DNA from 2 places in the Pseudomonas sp. Leaf127 genome. Region 1 is predicted to be linked to the other one. Evidence: predicted binding sites of a transcription regulator. Region 1 holds the regulator's gene; the other holds the start of a gene.
What was found. The regulator FliA, encoded in region 1, starts transcription of late flagellar genes. The targets are predictions, from matches to a motif close to CTAAAGTTTNNNNNNNNNNNGCCGNTAA.

Region 1 (5,204 bases):
GCTGCAGCGGCCGGCGCAGTTGGCTTGACGGGTGCGGCCGGTGCAGAAACGGCGGCCGCCACGGCATCGGCTACGGCGGCCGGCTCGAACTTGCCCTTGCCATGCAACTGGTCGAGCAGGTTTTCGAATTCGTGCTCGCTGATTTCGTCCGAAGACGCCGGTTTTTTATCGGCGCCCGCCTCAGCCTTGACTTCGACCTTGGCGACCGCCACAGGCGCCGGGCTGGCCGCTGCGGTGGGTGTCGCCTTGTCGGCATCGAACGAGCCCTTGCCATGCAACTGATCAAGCAGCGCTTCGAATTCGTCGTCGGTGATTTCGTCGCTGTTCACCGCTGGGGCCGCTGCCGACGCTGGCACTGCCGCTGTGGCAGCGGGGGCTGCCGCTGCGATGCCGGCATCGAACGAGCCCTTGCCATGCAACTGGTCGAGCAGCGCTTCGAATTCGTGGTCGGTGATTTCATCGCTGGCCGCCACCGGCGCAGACGGTACAGGTGCAGGTGCAGCAGGTGCCAGGGCATCGGACTTGGCACCTTGCAGCGAATCGAGCAGACGCTCGAATTCGTCATCGGTGATTTCATCGCCAGGGGCCGGGGCTTCAGGTTCTGCAGCCTGTTGTGCCACAGGCTCCGCGGCCGCAGGTGCTTCATCAGCGGCCTGCGGATCGGCCAGACGCGCCAGCGCCGCCAGCAGTTCAGGGGTGGCAGGCGTGACGTCACTGCGCTCGCGCACCTGGCCGAACATGCTGTTGACGGTGTCCAGGGCTTCGAGAACCACGTCCATCAATTCTGAATCTACGCGTCGTTCACCCTTGCGCAGGATGTCGAACACGTTCTCGGCAATGTGGCAGCACTCCACCAGCTCATGCAGCTGGAGGAAGCCGGCGCCCCCTTTAACAGTGTGAAAACCGCGAAAAATTGCGTTGAGCAAGTCTGCGTCATCCGGTCGGCTTTCAAGCTCGACCAGCTGTTCGGACAATTGCTCGAGAATCTCGCCGGCCTCTACCAGAAAATCCTGAAGGATCTCTTCATCGGCGCCGAAGCTCATGGGGGTGCTCCCTAAAATTAACCGTCAAGACCTAGAAGCCGAGGCTCGATAACAAGTCGTCCACATCATCCTGACCGGAAACGACATCTTCCCGTTTATCGGCATGAATTTGCGGACCTTCACCTTGGGCGAGATTTTTTTTCGGATTATTTTCCGCCAACAGTGCTTCACGATCATGTTCAATGCCGGCAAAGCGATCGACATGGCTGGCCATCAGCACCAGCTTGAGCAGATTGCTTTCAACTTCGGTGACCAATTGCGTCACGCGCTTGATCACCTGGCCGGTCAGGTCCTGATAGTCCTGAGCAAGCAGAATGTCGTTGAGGTTGGTCGCCACGCTGTGACTTTCCTTTTCGGTACGAGAAAGAAAGCCTTCGACGCGCTTTGCCAGCCCACGAAACTCTTCGGCACCGATTTCGCGGCGCATCAGGCGCCCCCAGTCGGCGCTCAACGCCTTGGCGTCGTCGCTCAGGCTGTTCATCAGCGGCGTGCTCTGCTCCACCAGGTCCATGGTGCGGTTGGCCGCGCCCTCGGTCAGGCGCACAACATACGACAGGCGTTCGGTGGCGTCCGTGATCTGCGACACCTCTTCGGCCTGTGGCATCTGCGGGTCTATCTGGAAGTTGACGATCGCACTGTGCAATTCACGTGTCAGCTTGCCCACTTCCTGATAAAGGCCGCGGTCCCGAGTCTGGTTGAGCTCATGGATCAATTGCACGGCATCGCCGAACTTGCCTCTTTCAAGGCTGGCGACAAGCTCGTGCGCATGTTTTTTCAGGGTCGACTCGAAGTCGCCCAATGAATCGTTGTTGTCCATAGCGCCCTCGCGGCATGCATCAGCTATTGACGCGCTCGAAGATCTTCTCGATCTTTTCTTGCAGTACCTGGGCGGTAAAAGGCTTGACCACATAGCCGTTCACGCCAGCCTGGGCCGCTTCGATGATCTGCTCACGCTTGGCTTCGGCAGTCACCATCAGCACCGGAATGTGCTTGAGACGTTCGTCCAGGCGCACTTGACGCAACAGGTCGATACCCGACATGCCGGGCATGTTCCAGTCAGTGACCAGAAAATCGAAACCACCGCTTTGCAGCATCGGCAATGCGGTCAGGCCGTCATCGGCTTCCGACGTGTTGGTGAACCCCAGGTCACGCAACAGGTTTTTTATGATCCGCCGCATCGTTGAAAAATCGTCAACGATGAGGATTTTCATGTTCTTGTCCAATTCGACCTCCAAACAGTCCTGAACGAGCCCGGCTCCCGGACCCGCTGTTCACTCAATACCGGCACAGCACATTTTCGACCGCTTGCCGCTTTCACAGGCCTGGCACATGGACACGGGCAAACGCCTGAACCAGTCATCCCCAGGGATGCTGACAGGCTCCTGCCTTGTCCGGGTACTCGACACGTGACGCCTTGCACAGCCGGTCTGCAGCCGCCCGGACACTCCGGACGCTGTCAGCGTGCGCGCCACTCCCCCAAACGCCCCCGCAAACGTGCGGCGCACTGGCTGTGTAACTGGCTGACCCGTGATTCGCTGACCCCCAGGACCTCACCGATTTCCTTGAGGTTCAGCTCTTCGTCATAGTACAGCGCCAATACCAGACGCTCACGCTCCGGCAGATTGGCGATGGCATCGGCCAACGCGGCCTGGAAGCGCTCGTCTTCCAGGTCCCGCGACGGCTCCAGCGAAGCGCTGGCGCCATCCTCGTGCAGCCCGTCATGATCGCCGTCCTGCAAGAGGTCGTCAAAGCTGAACAGGCGGCTGCCCAAGGTGTCGTTCAAGATAGCGTAATAATCATCCAGACTTAACTGGAGTTCGGCCGCAATCTCATGATCTTTAGCGTCGCGGCCGGTTTTTGCTTCAATGCCACGAATCGCATCGCTGACCATGCGGGTATTACGGTGCACCGAACGCGGTGCCCAGTCGCCCTTGCGCACCTCATCGAGCATCGCGCCACGAATGCGGATGCCGGCGTAGGTCTCGAAACTGGCGCCCTTGCTCGAATCGTATTTGGTCGACACTTCCAGCAGGCCGATCATGCCGGCCTGGATCAGGTCTTCCACCTGCACACTGGCCGGCAGGCGCGCCAGCAGGTGATAGGCAATGCGCTTGACCAACGGCGCATAACGCTCGATCAGTTCGTACTGCGAATTCCTGGAAGCCTTGCTGTACATCTGGTAACCGCTGGCTGTCATTGAACGGGTCCCGCTGCGCTGGTCTGGTGAACAAGCCGCTCGACGAAGAACTCAAGGTGCCCGCGCGGATTGGCCGGCAGAGGCCAGGTGTCGACCTTCTGGGCAATGGCCTTGAACGCCAGGGCGCACTTGGAACGTGGAAACGCTTCGTAGACGGCGCGCTGTTTCTGCACGGCCTTGCGTACACACTCATCATAGGGAACGGCACCGACATACTGCAGCGCCACGTCAAGGAAACGGTCGGTGACCTTGGTCAGCTTGGCAAACAGGTTGCGCCCTTCCTGGGGGCTCTGGGCCATGTTGGCCAGGACCCGGAAACGGTTCATGCCGTAGTCACGGTTGAGCAGCTTGATCAGGGCGTAGGCATCGGTGATCGAGGTCGGCTCGTCGCACACCACCAGCATCACTTCCTGGGCGGCGCGCACAAAGCTGACCACTGACTCGCCGATACCGGCAGCGGTGTCGATGACCAACACGTCAAGATTGTCGCCAATCTCGCTGAAGGCCTGGATCAGGCCGGCATGCTGGGCGGGCGCCAGGTGCACCATGCTCTGGGTGCCGGAAGCCGCCGGCACGATGCGTACGCCGCCAGGGCCCTGCAACAGCACGTCGCGCAGTTCGCAGCGGCCTTCGATGACGTCGGCCAGGGTGTGCTTGGGGGTCAGGCCCAGCAAGACATCGACATTGGCCAGGCCAAGGTCGGCATCGAGCAACATGACACGTCGCCCAAGCTCGGCCAGCGCCAGTGAAAGGTTCACTGACACGTTGGTCTTGCCGACGCCACCTTTGCCGCCGGTCACGGCGATAACCTGTACGGGATGCATGCTGCCCATGTTATTTCATTACCTTGTCATGCGTAGACCGAAACCACATTACGGGCTGCACGTTCGCTTGCGAACAATGCCTGGCAGACCAGATATGCAGGGACCTTCCAATCGTTTCCATCAATTACCCCACTTGCTTGCCGGGTTTGTGATAGAGGTCGGCGAACATGTCCGCCATGGCCTCCTCACTCGGCTCATCCTGCATCTGCACACTGACCGCGCGGCTCACCAGCTGGTGACGACGCGGCAGGTGCAGATCATCAGGAATACGCGGCCCATCGGTCAGATAGGCCACAGGCAATTCGTGACTGATCGCCAGGCTCAGGACTTCGCCGAGGCTGGCGGTTTCGTCCAGTTTGGTCAGGATGCAGCCGGCCAGGCCGCAGCGCTTGTAGCTGTGATAGGCCGCCGTCAGTACCTGTTTCTGGCTGGTGGTGCCCAGCACCAGATAGTTGCGGGCACGGATGCCGCGCCCGGCCAGGCTTTCCAGTTGCAGGCGCAAGGCCGGGTCGCTGGCTTGCAGGCCGGCGGTGTCGATCAACACCACGCGCTTGCGAATCAACGGCTCCAGCGCCTGGGCCAGCGACTGGCCAGGATCGACATGGGTCACCGGCACATTGAGAATCCGTCCCAGGGTCTTGAGCTGCTCCTGGGCGCCAATGCGAAAACTGTCCATGCTCACCAGGGCGATGTTCTGCGCGCCGTACTTGAGCACGTAACGCGCGGCCAGCTTGGCCAGTGTCGTGGTCTTGCCCATGCCGGCCGGACCGACCATGGCAATGACGCCGCCCTCTTCGAGCGGTTCGATTTCCGGCACGCTGATCATCCGCGCCAGGTACGCCAGCAGCATGCGCCAGGCCTGCTTGGGGTCTTCGATATCCGGGATCATGCCCAGCAGGTCACGTGACAACGGGCCGGACAGGCCGATGCGCTGCAGGCGGCGCCACAGGTTGGCCTGTTGCGGGCGCGCGCCCTGCAACTGGTTCCAGGCCAGGGAGCCAAGCTGCACTTCGAGCAGCTCGCGCAGGCCATTGAGTTCCGAGCACATCGATTCGAACACACGCTGCCCTACGGCGGCGTCAGTGACCGGCGAGGCCGACGAGGGCGCAGTGGCACGTGGCGGCTCTTCGAACGTCGGCT
Region 2 (5,204 bases), on a different contig from region 1:
CCTTGCTGTGCTCGGGCACCCGCGGGATCACCTTCATCAGGCGGCGCTTGGTGAACCAGTTCAGCGGTGAACGCGGAGAGTATAGCCAGCGGTTGAGGCGGTCAAAGGTATCGAGCAGGCGCCTTGGAAATTCGTTCTTGATGCCGCTGCTGGTGATTTGCCAGATGTGCGGCGTGCCCTTGCGTTCGCGGATCAGCACTTCGTAGACGAACGAATAATGCACGTCCCCCGACAGGATCACGTAATTGCCCGGCGTGCGCGAATGGCGAAAGATATTCAGGATCGCCGGTGCCGCCCCGCGATGCGCCATCCAGTTCTCGGCGTCCACCAGCAAGGGATAGCCGCACCAACTGAACACCCGCTGGATGGCCTCGATCAGCTTGACGCCGAACACCGGTGCCGGCGACACGATAATGGCGCTCTTGTGGTCGAGCAGTTCCTGTTGCAGCTCGCACAAGGCTTCCCAGTCCATCAGCCCCGACGGCTGGCTCAGATTGAACTCGCTGCGCCAGCGCCGGGTACGGGTGTCGAGCACCACCAGCGCAGGCTCGGTCGGCATCACATAGTGCCAGCGCTCGAAACGCAGCAGATCATTGATCAAGGCATCCAGCGCCGCGCTGTCGAGCAGGCCACCGTTGTCGACAGCGCCACGGCTCAAGGCCTGCAACTGTTGCAGCGGCTCGTCGAAGGCGTCGGGGTTGTTGCCCCAGCCCTGGCACAACAGGTAGGCCACCAGCGCATTGCCGATGATGCGCCGCGAGAACGGATGCCCGTAGGCGGTTTCTTCCCAGCTGGCCGACAGGTTCCAGTCGTCGGTCACATCATGGTCGTCGAAGATCATCAGGCATTGCAGGTGCGCCATGACCCGTGCCACATCGCCCAGGTTGTCGCGAAAGGCATCGATGACTTCCTGCTCCTGGATGTAGCACGTGTGTTCGTCAGGCGTCAGCTCAGGCAGGTCCGGGTCGATCAGCGTCCAGGGCACCGGCGACCAGACCAGCAGGTACATGGCCATGATCTCGCCCAGGGTCACGAGGTGATTGCCGGCATTGCTGCTGGTGAACACCGGTTTGCTGACGCCGCCAAAGAACCGGTCGCGCAGGGTCTCGTTGCTCTTGAGCGCCGGCAGCAGCTCGGCGCGTTCATAATAACTGGCCTCATGGGCGTAGAGCGCGACGCTGTCTTCGACGATCGCGCCATCAAGCTTTTCATCGAACAGCCCCAGGCGTTCGATCAGCGCATGGATGGCCCTCAGCGTAGGGCCTGCGACGTCATCGGCATACACCTGATCGCCGCTCATCATCAACAGGGCCGGGCGCTGCGAGGGGATGGGCGTCTCGGCCAGCAGCCGGTCAGCGCACAGCAGACCATCCAGAGAAGGATGGTGCGGCTTGCGGCAAGAGCCATGCAACATATGGTCGATGCGGCTGCGAATCACGAAGTTGGGCAGTTTCGCGCCGGCATACAACAGGTGCGGCGCCCAGTCGGCGATCGATGGCCGAGCATCGTCGGTCAGCAGGTCGTAGTCGATCTGCGTGTCGCAGGGCAACGGCGTGTCCAGCGTCAGGTCGATCAGGTGCACGAATGCATGCTGGCCGACGGCAATGACCTTGCAGCGGTCGCCGTCCAGCGCATGGTCAAGCTGCTGCACCTGGCCCTGGGCATCGGTGTAGGCCAGGCGCAAGGTCAGGTCGATGCTGCGTGAGCCCGTCAGCCAGAACACCAGGCGTCCGCTTTCCTGACGACGCAGGATAGGGCCGGCCAGGACGGTTGGCAGGGCAGGGCTTGAAGGACTGGGCGTGGCGGACATCCGGTTGTGGTCTCGGGTGTTCAAGGCCCGCGATCTTAACCCGAGTGGTGTGAAAATTTCCTAGGCGATTGTGGGCGCAACGATCCGATTACGTGAAAAATCTATAAAAATTTCCGAACGGTCTGTATTCCGCTTGATTGCGGCCGATAAGGCCTGTTGTAGCTTTTAACCCTATGCGCTCTTGCCTGCGCCGGTCTTTGAAGGATTCAAGCATGAACTGGTTTTACAACGCCAAACTCTCGACCAAGCTCCTCACCTCCTTTGCGCTGTGCGCACTTATTACGCTGGCTGTGGGGCTGATCGGCAGTCGCGGTATCAGTGAGCTTTCCTCAAGCCTCAAGCAGGTGTTCGCCAATAACCTGGTGTCGGTCAGCAAGACCAACGAGACCAAGACCAGCACCGTGGCGCAGAACCGCGACCTGTATCGCCTGCTGTCGGCCGTGGCCGTCAATGCCCCGCCGGCCGATCGCGAGCGCATCATCACGCGTCTGCGTGATAACCGCGCCTCGGCCGAAAAAGCGTTTGCCCAGTACCGCATTACACCGCTGGCCGACGACGAGCGTGCCGCCGGAAACAAGATGGAAATCGACTGGCCGGTGTATCAGGCCATGATCGACCGGGCGCTGAACCTGGTGTCCAGTGGTGACCTTAATGCTGCACGGGCACTGATCGACGGCGAAGTGCTCCAGGCGTTCACGCGCATCAGCGATGAGCTGACCATCATGGTCGACTCCAACAACCGCCAGGCCAGTGAAGGTGCCGCAGACGCCGAGGCGCAGGAAACGGCGGCCAAGCGCAACCTGTACATCGGCATCGCCGTGGCCTTCCTGGCCGCCTTTGGCCTTGGCATGTTCATCAGCCGCCTGATCAGCACGCCGATCGCCACCGCGGTGGCCAGCGCCCAGCGCGTGGCCAGCGGTGACCTGACCCAGCCGATCACCAGCACCCGTCTCGACGAAGCCGGTCAGTTGCTGACGGCGCTGGGCAGCATGCAGAGCGGCCTGAAAGGCACCATCCAGCAGATCGCCAGTGCCGCTGACCAACTGGCCTCTGCCGCCGAAGAGCTCAATGCCGTCACCGAAGAAAGCAGCCGTGGCCTGACCCGCCAGAACGACGAAATCCAGCTGGCGGCCACTGCCGTGAACGAGATGACGGCGGCCGTCGAAGAAGTGGCCCGCAATGCCATCTCCACCTCTGACGCCTCCAAGGTCACCAGCGCCGAAGCGGCCAGTGGTCGTGATCAGGCCCGCGAGGCGGTCAAGGCCATCGATACGGTCAGCAACGAGATTTCCAGCTCCACCGTTCAGGTCGAAGAACTGGCCGGTCAGGTACGTGAGATCGGCAAGGTGCTGGACGTGATTCGCGGCATTGCCGAGCAGACCAACCTGCTGGCCCTCAACGCCGCCATCGAAGCGGCCCGTGCCGGCGAGCAAGGCCGTGGTTTTGCCGTGGTCGCCGATGAAGTCCGCGCCCTGGCGGCCCGTACCCAGGCGTCCACCGGCGAGATCGAAGCCATGATCAGCTCGGTGCAGAGCAGTGCCGACCAGGCCGTGCGGGCCATGGGCAACAGCCGTAGCCTGGCCAGCGACACCCAGTCCCTGGCCCAGGCCACCGGTCAGTCCCTGGAACGCATCGCGCACAGCATCGCGCAGATCAACGACCGCAACATGCTGATCGCCACCGCTTCCGAAGAGCAGGCCCACGTCGCCCGTGAAGTGGACCGCAACCTGGTCAATATCCAGGACCTCTCGACCCAGACCGCCGCCGGTGCCAACCAGACCAGCGCCTCCAGCCAGGAACTGTCACGCCTGGCCGTGTCGTTCAACGGGCTGGTGAGCCAGTTCCGCCTGTAGGCGTGACCGGGGCGGCGTTATATCCGGTTACCGGACAGACGCCGCCTAGCCTTTCTGACCTGTTTCCATCGCCATCTGGTAAACCCGCCAGGTACAGCGCCCCGCCGATTTTGCCTGGTACAACGCCGTATCGCTCATGCGTAACAGCTCAAGGGCGCTGCCGGCGTGCTGCGGCGCCAGAGCGATGCCAATGCTGGTACCCAGCCTCACGTTGCCGGTGGGCAGCTCGACAGGGGCGCGCAGGGCGTCGATGATCTGTGCACAGAGGCACTCGATGTCCGGCAAGCCGGGTGCGTCCGGCCAGACCATGATGAACTCATCACCACCAAAGCGAGCCATCATGCCGTGTGCGGGTGTCATGTCGCGCAGTCGCTGTGCCACGTCTTGTAATACCCGGTCGCCTGCGGCGTGGCCCAGCGCATCATTGATCGGCTTGAAACCGTCCAGGTCCAGACTCAGTACCGCCAGCCGTTGCAGGCCATCACGCTGCAGATGGCGAGTGAGGAACTGATCGAGTTGGTACCGATTGGGCAGTCCGGTCAGAAAGTCATGCTGCGACAAGTGCCGGATCTCGGCGAACTGCGCCTCAAGCTGGCGCGCCGACGCCATGGCATGGCGCACCAGCACGGTCAGTACACCGATCAGCGCCAGGACGCCGGCGATGAACACCGGCAGTGTCTGGCCAAGCAAATGCATGCCGGGGGTCGGCGGTGTCCAGTTGAGATGAATGTCCGAATCCAGCAACCTCATCGATTGCAGGCCGGGCAGCGGCCGTGGCGACACCGTCAGCTCCGGCAGACCATAGGTTTCGCTCAGGCGTTCCAGTTTGTCCTGGCTCAGGACCGAGACCAGAATCATGACCGAGGCCGGGCCGGGCGTTCTTTGCAGGGCCGGATCCCAGCCCGGTGTAATGGCCGATGCCGCCGCCAGCGCGGCCACCCCATCGACCCTGAACGCCTGCACGACGCTGGTATCGTTGCGGTCGGCCTCACGCGCCGCCACCAGCAGGGTAGGCAGGTCACCTTGCAGCCAGTCGCCGGCCTGCACGCTGGCCGCCTTGCCGTCAATCACGGTGTACACCGTGCGGTCCTGGGCATTGACCACGAACACACCGTTGTAGCCATATAGCTCGTAGGGAATGTCGCCGACGTTGCGCTGCTCGTCGGCCCAGACCTTGTCCACCTCCAGGTGCAGGTTTTTGTAGGCCTCGCCCCATTTGCTGTAGTTGATGATATTCAGGCCCACTTCGTTGCGCACCTGCTCCACCGTACGGGCAATGAACATGCGCGAGCGTTGCTGCACGTCGGCGTCCTGGCTCAGGGCGGTCTTTACCAACAGGTAGCAGCCCAGCACGATCAGCAGCGACAAGGCCATGATCGCCGGGAGCAGGCGCCAGATCAGCGGGTGGCTGTGACGCAGCGCGAACCATCGAGCCAGAGTGGGTTTGAGCATGAGGACACCTGAAAGACAATGACAAACATCGGCAGGACTCCTTTCCTTGCAGGTTCTTTAATCGGCCTTGAATGAAAAAATTGATAGCT

Region 2: a site for FliA is predicted at 1,933-1,960, ahead of ASF84_RS26025 (methyl-accepting chemotaxis protein). Genes of this name have one in related genera too.

What each region holds. Positions count from the first base shown of each region.
Region 1 is NZ_LMOA01000020.1:412,541-417,744, reverse strand. Features, by position in the region: gene ASF84_RS12550 (chemotaxis protein CheA) at 1-1,043, opposite strand, end outside; gene ASF84_RS12545 (protein phosphatase CheZ) at 1,075-1,860, opposite strand; gene ASF84_RS12540 (chemotaxis response regulator CheY) at 1,880-2,254, opposite strand; gene fliA (RNA polymerase sigma factor FliA) at 2,500-3,240, opposite strand; gene fleN (flagellar synthesis regulator FleN) at 3,237-4,073, opposite strand; gene flhF (flagellar biosynthesis protein FlhF) at 4,189-5,204, opposite strand, start outside.
Region 2 is NZ_LMOA01000024.1:280,535-285,738, reverse strand. Features, by position in the region: gene ASF84_RS26030 (hypothetical protein) at 1-1,810, opposite strand, end outside; gene ASF84_RS26025 (methyl-accepting chemotaxis protein) at 2,023-3,663, shown strand; gene ASF84_RS26020 (diguanylate cyclase domain-containing protein) at 3,709-5,115, opposite strand.